Regions from separate parts of the Kitasatospora sp. NPDC050543 genome, predicted to be linked through region 3. Evidence: riboswitches for the same ligand, from Rfam matches in the RefSeq annotation. Region 3 holds a riboswitch; each other region holds the start of a gene.
The links. Region 3 has a riboswitch for thiamine pyrophosphate ahead of thiC (phosphomethylpyrimidine synthase ThiC). Riboswitches for the same ligand answer to the same signal wherever they lie in the genome.
Positions count from the first base shown of each region.

Region 1: another riboswitch for thiamine pyrophosphate. It lies ahead of ACIBH3_RS10110 (purine-cytosine permease family protein); the one in region 3 lies ahead of thiC (phosphomethylpyrimidine synthase ThiC).
Region 2: another riboswitch for thiamine pyrophosphate. It lies ahead of thiO (glycine oxidase ThiO); the one in region 3 lies ahead of thiC (phosphomethylpyrimidine synthase ThiC).

Region 1 covers NZ_JBITGZ010000006.1:174,194-177,460, reverse strand. Annotated here, with positions in the region: gene ACIBH3_RS10115 (S1C family serine protease) at 1-943, opposite strand, end outside; TPP riboswitch at 1,209-1,360, shown strand; gene ACIBH3_RS10110 (purine-cytosine permease family protein) at 1,404-2,792, shown strand; gene ACIBH3_RS10105 (glycerophosphodiester phosphodiesterase family protein) at 2,963-3,267, shown strand, end outside.
Region 2 covers NZ_JBITGZ010000013.1:35,386-38,652, reverse strand. Annotated here, with positions in the region: gene ACIBH3_RS17875 (thiazole synthase) at 1-647, opposite strand, end outside; gene thiS (sulfur carrier protein ThiS) at 716-925, opposite strand; gene thiO (glycine oxidase ThiO) at 925-2,076, opposite strand; TPP riboswitch at 2,080-2,192, opposite strand; gene ACIBH3_RS17860 (NAD(P)/FAD-dependent oxidoreductase) at 2,270-3,267, shown strand, end outside.
Region 3 covers NZ_JBITGZ010000020.1:29,970-33,236, reverse strand. Annotated here, with positions in the region: gene ACIBH3_RS23430 (SPFH domain-containing protein) at 1-133, opposite strand, end outside; gene ACIBH3_RS23425 (hypothetical protein) at 333-539, opposite strand; gene ACIBH3_RS23420 (hypothetical protein) at 621-1,742, opposite strand; TPP riboswitch at 1,991-2,126, shown strand; gene thiC (phosphomethylpyrimidine synthase ThiC) at 2,122-3,267, shown strand, end outside.

The DNA of each region.
Region 1 (3,267 bases), on a different contig from region 3:
TGGCGGGCGCGACCACGTGGTTGTTGGTGAGGATGTGACCCTCGGTGTCGAAGACGAAGCCGGTACCCGTCCCGGACTCGCCGTTGCCCTGCGCCTTGATGGTGACGGTGCTGGGCAGGGCCTTCTGGGCGATGCCGGCGACCGAGTCGGCCGCGCGCTCGATCTTCTGGTTGTTGCCGGCCTGGACCGTGGTGCTGCGGTGGTCGTTGGCGGAGGCGCTGCCGGGCTGGTTGTGGTCGGTGACCACGACGCCGACGGCGCCGCCGGCCACGCCCGCGACCAGCGCCACGGCGGCGATCAGGGCGACCAGGCCGCCGCGCTTCTTACGCGGGCCGGTGGGTGCGCCGCCCGGGTACTCACCGGGGTAGCCGGGGACGCCGGGCCCGCCCGGGCCACCGCCGTGGGCGGCAGCGTGGGCGGCGCCCCAGCCGCCGAGCGGCTGGCCGGCACCGAACGGGCTGTGGGCGGCGTGCTCGGCGGGACCGGCGGCGGGCGCTGCCTGGACCGGGGCCGGGTTCCCGTACGGGTCCTGCGGCGCGCCGTACGGGTCGCGGGCGGCCGCGTACGGATCGTGGGCAACGGCCTGGGCGGGCGCCGGCGCCGCGTACGGGTACCCGGCGGGTGCGCCGGGGGCCGGCGCGGCGGGGGCCGGCGCGGCGGGGGCCGAGGCAGCCGGTGGCAGGACCGGCGGCGGGGCGTCCAGGTACGCCGGGGGCTGCTCGGCGGCCGGCGCGGCTGCGGTCGGCGCGGCGGGCACCTCGGAGGCGGCAGAGGCAACAGGGGCTGAAGGGGCAGGAGCCGCAGGCTCAACCGCGCCGGCCGCCTCGGGTGACTTCAGCCTGCCGAAGGCGAGCGTCGGCGTCGGCTCCCCCGCCCCCCGGGCGTCCGCCGGGGTGCCATCCCCCTGCGGCCCGGTGGACCCACTCTCGCGCTCGGTGCTCACGGACGACCTCCATAGCTGACAGAACCAGGAACCATAGTTTTTCGTATTGCGGATTCGTTTGCCGTAAGGGGCCCTCTGAAGAACTCCTAAGAATCCTTAGCCGGACCGAACGGCCGTACCCGACCATCGCCCGACCACCGGCCGACCACCCACCCGACGGCCCTTCGGCAGCGGCCCGGCAGCGGCCCCGACGTGTCCCGCGATCCGGACGGCACACCGCCCGGCCTTGGCGTTCACCGCAGGTCCGGCTACCCTGACGCTCCAAACTGACACACGCGGGAGCTTGGACCCCATTCCAGGCTGAGAGTGCGCTGATCGACCGTACGCCACGGTAACCGTGACGTGGGCGGCGAGGGAGCGCTGACCGCCGGAACCTGTCCGGGTAATGCCGGCGTAGGGAGTATCGGCCATGCCGTCTGCTTCGCCATCCTCTTCTTCGGGCGCGTCCGCGTCCACGGATTTGCCCCAGCCGTCCGACGCCGTTCACTCGGATGTCGCCGTACTGGAGCGTCCAAGACCGGTCGAGCGCGCCGAGGCGCCGCTCGTGCTCGACACCGCGCCGCCGCGCACGCTCTCCTTCCGTGACCAGTTCGCGCTCTGGGCCAACCTCGGCGTCAGCCTGATCGGCTTCACCAGCGCCGCGACGGTGCTGGGTGAGCCGGGTGCCGAGCTGTCCTTCACCGCCTCGGTGCTCGCGATCGTCGTCGGCACGGTGATCGGCACCGCGAGCCTCGGCGTGGCCGCGCTGATCGGGGCCCGTACGGGCGCGCCGGCCATGGCCGTGCTGCGCGGGCTGTTCGGAACGAAGCTGTCGTACGTCCCCACCGTGCTCAACATCGCGCAGTGCATCGGCTGGGGCGTGTTCGAACTCACCGTGATCGCGCAGGGCGCGCAGACGGTGGCGGGCACCGCCGACTACCGGTGGCTGTTCGTGCTGCTGGCCGGCGCGCTGACGACCGCCCTGACGATCTGGCCGCTGGGCTCCATCGCCGTGCTGCGCCGGTACGTGGCGGCGGCCGTGGGCGTGGCGATGGTGTACTTCACCGTCCAGCTGGGCCGTCAGGGCTTCCCGGACCCGGGCGCGGGCAACTGGCACGGCTTCCTGCGGGCCACCGACGCGATCATCGCGGTCTCGATCTCCTTCGTGCCGCTGGCCGCCGACTACACCCGGCACTCGCGCACCGGGAAGGCCTCGTTCTGGGGCTCGTTCTCCGGCTACACGATCGCCCAGGTCTGGTGCTACGTGCTGGGCCTGATCGCGCTGCTCCAGTCGGGCGGCGACGTCTTCTCCTCGTTCACCGGGGTCGCGGCCGGCTGGCTGTTCCTGCTGGTGCTGGTGCTGCGCGAGAGCGACCAGTCGTTCGCGAACGTGTACTCGACCGCGATGTCGATCCACAACCTCTTCCCGCGGGTCGACCGCCGGCTGCTGACCGGCGGGATCGGTCTGCTGGTGACGGCGCTGGCGCTGCAGATCACCGAGTTCACCGCCTCGTACTACGCGTTCCTCGGCCTGATCGGCTCGGTCTTCGTGCCGCTGTTCGCCGTGCTCGCCGTGGACTACTTCCTCGGCGCCGGCCGCCGCGGCTGGGACCTCTCCGAGCAGGCGCCCTCGCGCTGGCTGATGCTGCTGCCGTGGGCGCTGGGCTTCGCCGTGTACCAGTTCCTCTCGCCGTCGGCGATCGGCTCCTGGTGGGTGGACCTGTGGACGGGCGCGCAGAGCGCGCTGGGCTTCACCCCGCAGGAGTGGACCTCGGCCTCGCTCTTCGGCTTCCTGGTGCCGGCCCTCGCCACCTGGGCGCTCGGCCCGCTGAACCGCACCACGAAGGCGACGGCGCCGACCGCGTCCTGACCCGTCCCGGGGGCGCACGCGCCTCGGCGACGCACGCGCCCGGACGACGGACGTGCGCGGACGACGGACGTGCGCGGACGACGGACGACGGATACGAACGGACGAAGGCGGCCCCCGCAGTTGGGGCCGCCTTCGCCTTTGCGTCATTTCCGCCGCCTATCGTTGATCGTGTGACCGCTCCCGACCTCTCCCCGACCACCTCGTCCCGCACCGCGCGGCAGGTCCAGGTGATCGCCCACCGAGGCTCCTCCGACGCACTGCCCGAACACACCCTGGCGGCGTACCGCCGGGCGCTCGACGAGGGCGCGGACGCCGTCGAGTGCGACGTCCGGCTGACCGCGGACGGGCAGCTGGTCTGCGTGCACGACCGCCGGATCAACCGGGTCTCGAACGGGCGCGGGGTGGTCTCCGCGATGAGCCTCGCGCAGCTGGAGACGTACGACTTCGGTTCCTGGAAGCGACCGGCGGCCCAGGC
Region 2 (3,267 bases), on a different contig from region 3:
GCCGAGCAGCCGAGCTCCATGGCCAGCGCCACGTCCGAGGCGGTGCCCGCGCCCGCGTCCAGGATCACCGGGACGCCCGCGCTCTCCACGATCAGCTGGAAGTTGTGCGGGTTGCGGATGCCGAGGCCCGAACCGATCGGCGAGCCCAGCGGCATGATCGCCGCGCAGCCCACGTCCTCCAGCTTCCTGGCCAGCACCGGGTCGTCATTGGTGTACGGCAGTACGGTGAAACCGTCGTCGACCAGCGTCTCGGCGGCGTCCAGCAGCTCGATCGGGTCGGGCAACAGGGTCCGCTCGTCCGCGATCACCTCCAGCTTCACCCAGTCGGTGCCGAGCGCCTCGCGGGCCAGCCGGGCCGTCAGCACGGCCTCGCCGGCGGTGAAGCAGCCCGCCGTGTTGGGCAGGATCCGGATGCCGTTGCGGGTCAGTACGTCCAGCACCGAGCCCTGGGTGGTGGTGCTGACCCGGCGCATCGCCACCGTGGTCAGCTCGGTACCGGAGACCCGCAGCGCCTGCTCCAGGACGTCCAGGCTCGGAGCGCCGCCCGTCCCCATGATCAGCCGGGAGGAGAAGGCGGTGCCGGCGATCGTCAGGAGGTCCTTGTCGTCCCGGACCTCCCCGCCCGTCCGGGTGCCCCGGTCGTTCATGTCCGCCGGCCCGGTCGGGTCGTCCTGGCCCTTGCTGCGCCTCTCGGGCCCGAGGTCGGTCATCGTGCTCAGCCTCCCTGTACGGCCGTGAGGATCTCGACCCGGTCACCGGGCGAGAGCGCGGTGGCGCCCCAGGCGCCGCGCGGCACCACGGCCTCGTTGAGCGCGGCGGCCACGCCCGACGGGGCCCTGCTCAGGGTGGCCACCACCTCGGCGAGGGTGGTCGCGGCCGGCACCTCGCGGGGCTCGCCGTTGACGGTGAGTGGGATGTCGCTCATCAGCAGACCTCTGTCGTGAAACGGGTGGGGGAGAAGGGCTTGGCGAGGTCCGGGGTGACCCCGGTCGCCAGCTCCTGGGCCAGCAGGTCCGCCGTCACCGGGGTGAGCAGCACCCCGTTGCGGTAGTGGCCGGTCGCCGCGAACAGCCCGGGCAGCGCGGTCCGCCCGATCAGCGGGGCGTTGTCGGGCGAACCGGGCCGCAGCCCGGCGGAGGTCTCCACCAGCGGCAGTTCGGTGATCCCGGGGACGAGTTCATGGGCGTCGCGAAGCAGCTCGTACACCCCGCCGGCGGTGACGGTGGTGTCGTAGCCCTGCTCCTCGCTGGTCGCGCCGATCACCAGCTCGCCGTCCTCGCGCGGCACCAGGTACAGGTGCTGACCGCGTACCACGGCGCGGACGTTGCGGGAGAGGAACGGGCGGTACGGCTCGGGGATGCGCAGCCGCAGGATCTGACCCTTCACCGGGCGGATCGCGGGCAGCACCCCCGCGGGCAGGCCCGGCAGCCGGTGGCTGTGCGGCCCGGCGGCCAGCACCACCGCGTCGGCGGTCAGACCGGTGCCGTCGTCCAGCCGGACGCCGCGGGCCCGCCCGCCCTCGGCCAGCAGCTCGACGGCGCCCGCCCGGCGCAGCTCCACCCCCTGCCGCTCGCAGGCCTCGACCAGCGCCGCCGCCAGCCGCCGGCCGTCCACCTGGTGATCGTCCGTCACATGGAGGCCGCCGCGCACCCCGGGGGCCAGCATCGGCTCCAGCCTGCGGGCCTCCCGGCCCGTCAGCCAGTGCGAGGCCAGGCCCAGCCGCTGGTGGAAGGCGTGCAGCTCGCGCAGCTCCTCCCGGTCGTCGGAGTCCAGCGCGACGGCGAGCGTGCCGCAGGCGCGGTAGCCGGTCGGCAGGCCGGTGGCCTCCTCCAGCTCGGCCGCGAAGGCCGCGTACCGCTCGTTGGACGCCACCCCCAGCGCCAGCAGCGCCTCCTCGCCGTACCGCAGCTCGGTGACCGGCGCCAGCATGCCCGCCGCGACCTGCGCCGCGCCGCCGCCGGGCGCCGGATCGACCACGACCACGCCCAGCCCGCGCTGGGCGGCCCGCCAGGCGAGGGCCAGGCCGATGATGCCGCCGCCGACGACCGCGACATCGGTGTGCCCGGCCGGTTCCATGCGTGTCAAAGCTGCTGCTCTCCCTTCGCCGGTATGACCCGGATCAGGTTCGGACGGTCGCAGGCCGCGTCAGCCCGCCTCTCAGCCCGGTGCGCCGGGCTCCCGTGATGAGGGTGCACCCACCATAACTCCGGGTGTCTCCCCCGCCGAAGGCGCGTACGAGGGGTGGACACCCGGCCAGTACAGTGGCGGCGTGGGAGAGCTGAACAGTGCGGATCGGGTGGTCGTCGTCGGTGCCGGCCTGGCGGGGGCGCAGTGCGCGACGGCACTGCGCGGCGGGGGCTGGCGGGGGCGGATCACGGTGGTCGGTGAGGAGCCGCACCCGCCGTACGACCGGCCGCCGCTCTCCAAGGACGTCCTGCTCGGCAAGAGCGACTCCACCACCCTGGACATCGACTTCGAGCAGCTGGGCGTCGAGCTGCTCACCGGCCGCCGGGCCACCGGGCTGGAGCCCGGAGTCCTGCACACCGACGCCGGCGAGCTGCCGTACGGCAGCCTGGTGATCGCCACCGGCGCCGTCCCGACCGCACTGCCCGGCGCCGACCGCGCCCACCTGCTGCGCACCCTGGACGACGCGCTCGCGCTGCGCGCCCTGCTGCGCCCGGGCCTGCGGCTCGCGCTGGTCGGCGCCGGCTGGATCGGGGCCGAGGTCGCCACCGCCGCCCGCGAGCTGGGCTGCGAGGTCACCGTGGTGGAGGCGGGCCCCGCGCCGCTGCCGGGCGCCCTGCCCGCCGAGATCGGCTCGGTGATGACCGCCTGGTACGAAGCCGCGGGCGTGCGGCTGCGCTGCGGCGCCGGCGTGGCGGCGCTGGAGCCCGGCGCGGTGCTGCTGGAGGACGGCGGCAGGGTCGCCGCCGACGAGGTGGTGGTCGGCATCGGCGCCCGTCCCGCGACCGGCTGGCTGGCCGGCTCCGCGGTCGAGCTGGACGCCGCCGGCGCGATCCTGGCGGACGGGACGCTGCGCACCACGCTGCCCGGCGTCTGGGCGGCCGGGGACTGCGTCTCCTACCCGTCCGCCCGCTTCGGAACCCGGCTGGCCGTCCAGCACTGGGACCACGCCCTGCAGTCCGGCGCCGCCGCGGCCGCCGCGCTGCTCGGCTCCGACGCACCGTACGACCCGGTGCCGTACTTCTGGTCCGAGCAGTTCGGGCGGATGGTCCAGTACGCCGGGCGGCACACCGCACAGGACCG
Region 3 (3,267 bases):
CCCCTTCGGCGCGGTGCTTGGACCCGGAGATGATCAGCGCCTCGTTGGGCTCGGCGACCCGCCACATGAGCTTGAAGAGCACGATCAGGATGACGATGGAGGCGACTGCCGCCCCCGCGATGCCGATCAGCATCGGCGAATTCCCCCTTCAGGGCACACCGGCGATCCGTGGCTGCGCTCTGTTGTGCAGGATGGCGCGGAACCGGTGGCAGCACGAGATTCTGCGCCTGTTGCCGATCAGTTGGAAGGACATTTCGTCCTGACTTCGCGTCAGCGCGTCAAGACGGCGTCAAGATCGCCACCGGGCGGGCGGGCGGCAGGACTTCGGGGCGTCAACCCAGCGCGTGCGCGACGTACACCGTGCGCGGCGGCTGGTACTCCACCACGACCACCGGCGTGGCGACCGGCAGGGTCTCGCCGGGCACGGCCGGGTACGCCAGGAACGCCTCCGTCCCCTGCCGCTCGCGCACGTGCACCAGCACCTCGCCCACCAGTCCGGGGCCGACCGTCCCGGTGACCCGGCCTGTGAGTCCCACCATGCCGGTCAGTGTGCCATCCCGCAGCGGGAACGGGCGGTGCCCGTCCGCCGGATGACGAACGGGCGCCGGGCGGGCCCCGGGTCAGGACGAGGCGCGCCTCCTGCGCAGGTGGGCCACCAGGAGCGTGCCGAGACCGGCGGTCAGGGCGGCGCTGCCGCCGACCGCCATCGCGGTGGTGGAGCCGGAGCCGGTGTGGGCGAGCCCGTCGCCCTGGCCGCCGGCCTGGGCGAGGTTGCCGGTGCTCGGCGGAGCAGGGCTCGGCGGGACGGTCCGCGAGGCGGTGCTCGCCGAGGTGCTCGACGAACTCGTCGAGGTGCTCGCCGAGACGGGGCTCAGGGCGATGCCCGGCGAGGCGGACGAGGCGGCCGGGCGGGTGGCGCTCGGCGCGGGGAAGACGAAGTCGGCCGAGGTCGAGGGGGTGGGGCCCGGGGCCGTGGTGTCCAGCACGGTGAACTCGGCATGGGCATCCGCCGTGTAGATCGTGCAGTTGCCGGGCCCCGCCTCGGCGGCGCTCAGGTTGGCGGTGCTGAGCCAGACCAGGCTGACGTCCCCGCCCGCCCGGGAGCCGGAGGCGGTGAGGCGCAGAGCGAACGTCAGCACCTCGTCCTTGGCCAGCTGGTACGGCCTGGGCTTGCCCAGGTTCGTCGGACGTCGCTCGCCCAGCGGCATCGGACTCCACGCGCCGCCGGGCGGCTTGATCTCCATCGTGAGGTCGTCCTCCCAGGTGAGGGAGCGCGAGGAGTTCAGCACCAGGTAGGCGGAGAAGTCCGGCAGCGCGCGGCCGGAGGTGTTCCGGATGGTCAGGGTGGACTCCGCGGCCGGCCCGCCCTTCACCAGCCTGACGTTCTGCAGCCCGGTCCAGGAGGCATTGAGCGGGACCCGACCGTCCTGGTGGCAGGGCTGCCCGGTGGCGACGGCGGGTGTGGTGGCCGCCCCGCCGGTCGGGCCCGTGGCCGGGCCGCTCGGAGCAGGGGCGGACGTCGGAGCCGAGGCCGTACCGGTGGGCCCGGGGGCCGGCGTGGTGCTTCCGCTCGGGGCCGGGGCGGTGGCGCCCGCCGTGGTCGGGCCGGTCGGGCCGGCGGGGCTGGTCGGCACCGTGGTCGCGGTCGGGTCGGCGAGCGGGGCGGCGACTGCCATGCCCGTACCCATGCCGAGGCTCACGGTGATGGCCGCGGAGGCGGCGAGGAGGCGCGAGGCCCTCATGTCTGGTTCCCCTGGAGGTGATGCACGTGTTGGGTTGCATGCCACTCATGCACGTGAACACATGCGCGGGAGAGACTACTGCGTTGGGATCACGACCTCGCGGACGGGTACGCGCGCGGGTATGCGCGCGGGCACCGCCCGTGCAACCGCCGGGGTACCGGGCCGGCGGTGACCGTTGCCCGGACCCCCTCTGGACCGGCGCGGATGCTGCCGCTACGGTGTTGGACGTCTTGTTGCGGGCAAAACCGTCCGCACACAACGGGAGCTCGGAGCACCGGGCTGAGAGGGCGCTGAACGGTACGTCACCACACGTACCAGCGGCTGCGCCGACCGCAGGAACCTGGACCGGGTAATGCCGGCGTAGGGAGTAGAAGGTCTGATGACCACGTTTGATTCGCAGGAGAAGTCTGCCCGGCGCGCCGTCAGCAGCGCCGCCACCGGCTACCCGACCCCGGCCTGGCGCAAGGCCTACCGCGAGGGATCCCGCCCCGACCTGCGGGTGCCGTACCGCGAGGTCCTCCTCACCAACGGCGGGACCGTCCCGCTGTACGACACCTCCGGCCCGTACACCGACCCCGCGTACCAGCCCGACGTACGGCGCGGTCTGCCGGCGCTGCGCGACGCGTGGATCCGCCAGCGCGGGGACGTCGAGGAGTACGACGGCCGCGAGGCCCGCCCCGAGGACGACGGGATCAAGCACACCTCGCCGCGCGGCGGGGATCTGCGCAACCTCGACGCCGTCTTCCCCGGCCGCCCGCGCCGCCCGCTGCGGGGCCGCGGCGGGGTGGCGGTGACCCAGCTCGCGTACGCCAAGCGCGGGATCACCACGCCGGAGATGGAGTTCATCGCGCTGCGCGAGGGGCTCTCGCCGGACTACGTCCGGGCCGAGGTGGCCCGCGGGCGGGCGGTGATCCCGCTGAACGTGAACCACCCCGAGGTGGAGCCGGCGATCATCGGCACCAACTTCCTGGTGAAGATCAACGCCAACATCGGCAACTCGGCCGTCACCTCCTCGATCGAGGAGGAGGTGGAGAAGATGACCTGGGCCACCCGCTGGGGCGCCGACACGGTGATGGACCTCTCCACCGGCCGCAACATCCACACCACCCGCGAGTGGATCCTGCGCAACTCCCCCGTGCCGATCGGCACCGTGCCGCTCTACCAGGCGCTGGAGAAGGTGGACGGCAAGGCCGAGGAGCTGAGCTGGGAGGTCTACCGCGACACCGTCATCGAGCAGTGCGAGCAGGGCGTCGACTACATGACGGTCCACGCGGGCGTGCTGCTGCGGTACGTGCCGATGACCGCCCGCCGCAAGACCGGCATCGTCTCGCGCGGCGGCTCGATCATGGCGGCCTGGTGCCTGGCGCACCACCAGGAGAACTTCCTCTACACCAACTTCGAGGAGCTCTGCGACATCCTCGCCTCCTATGACGTCACCTTCTCGCTGGGCGACGGCCTGCGGCCCGGCTCGATCGCCGACGCCAACGACCAGGCGCAGTTCGCCGAGCTGGAGACGCTCGGGGAG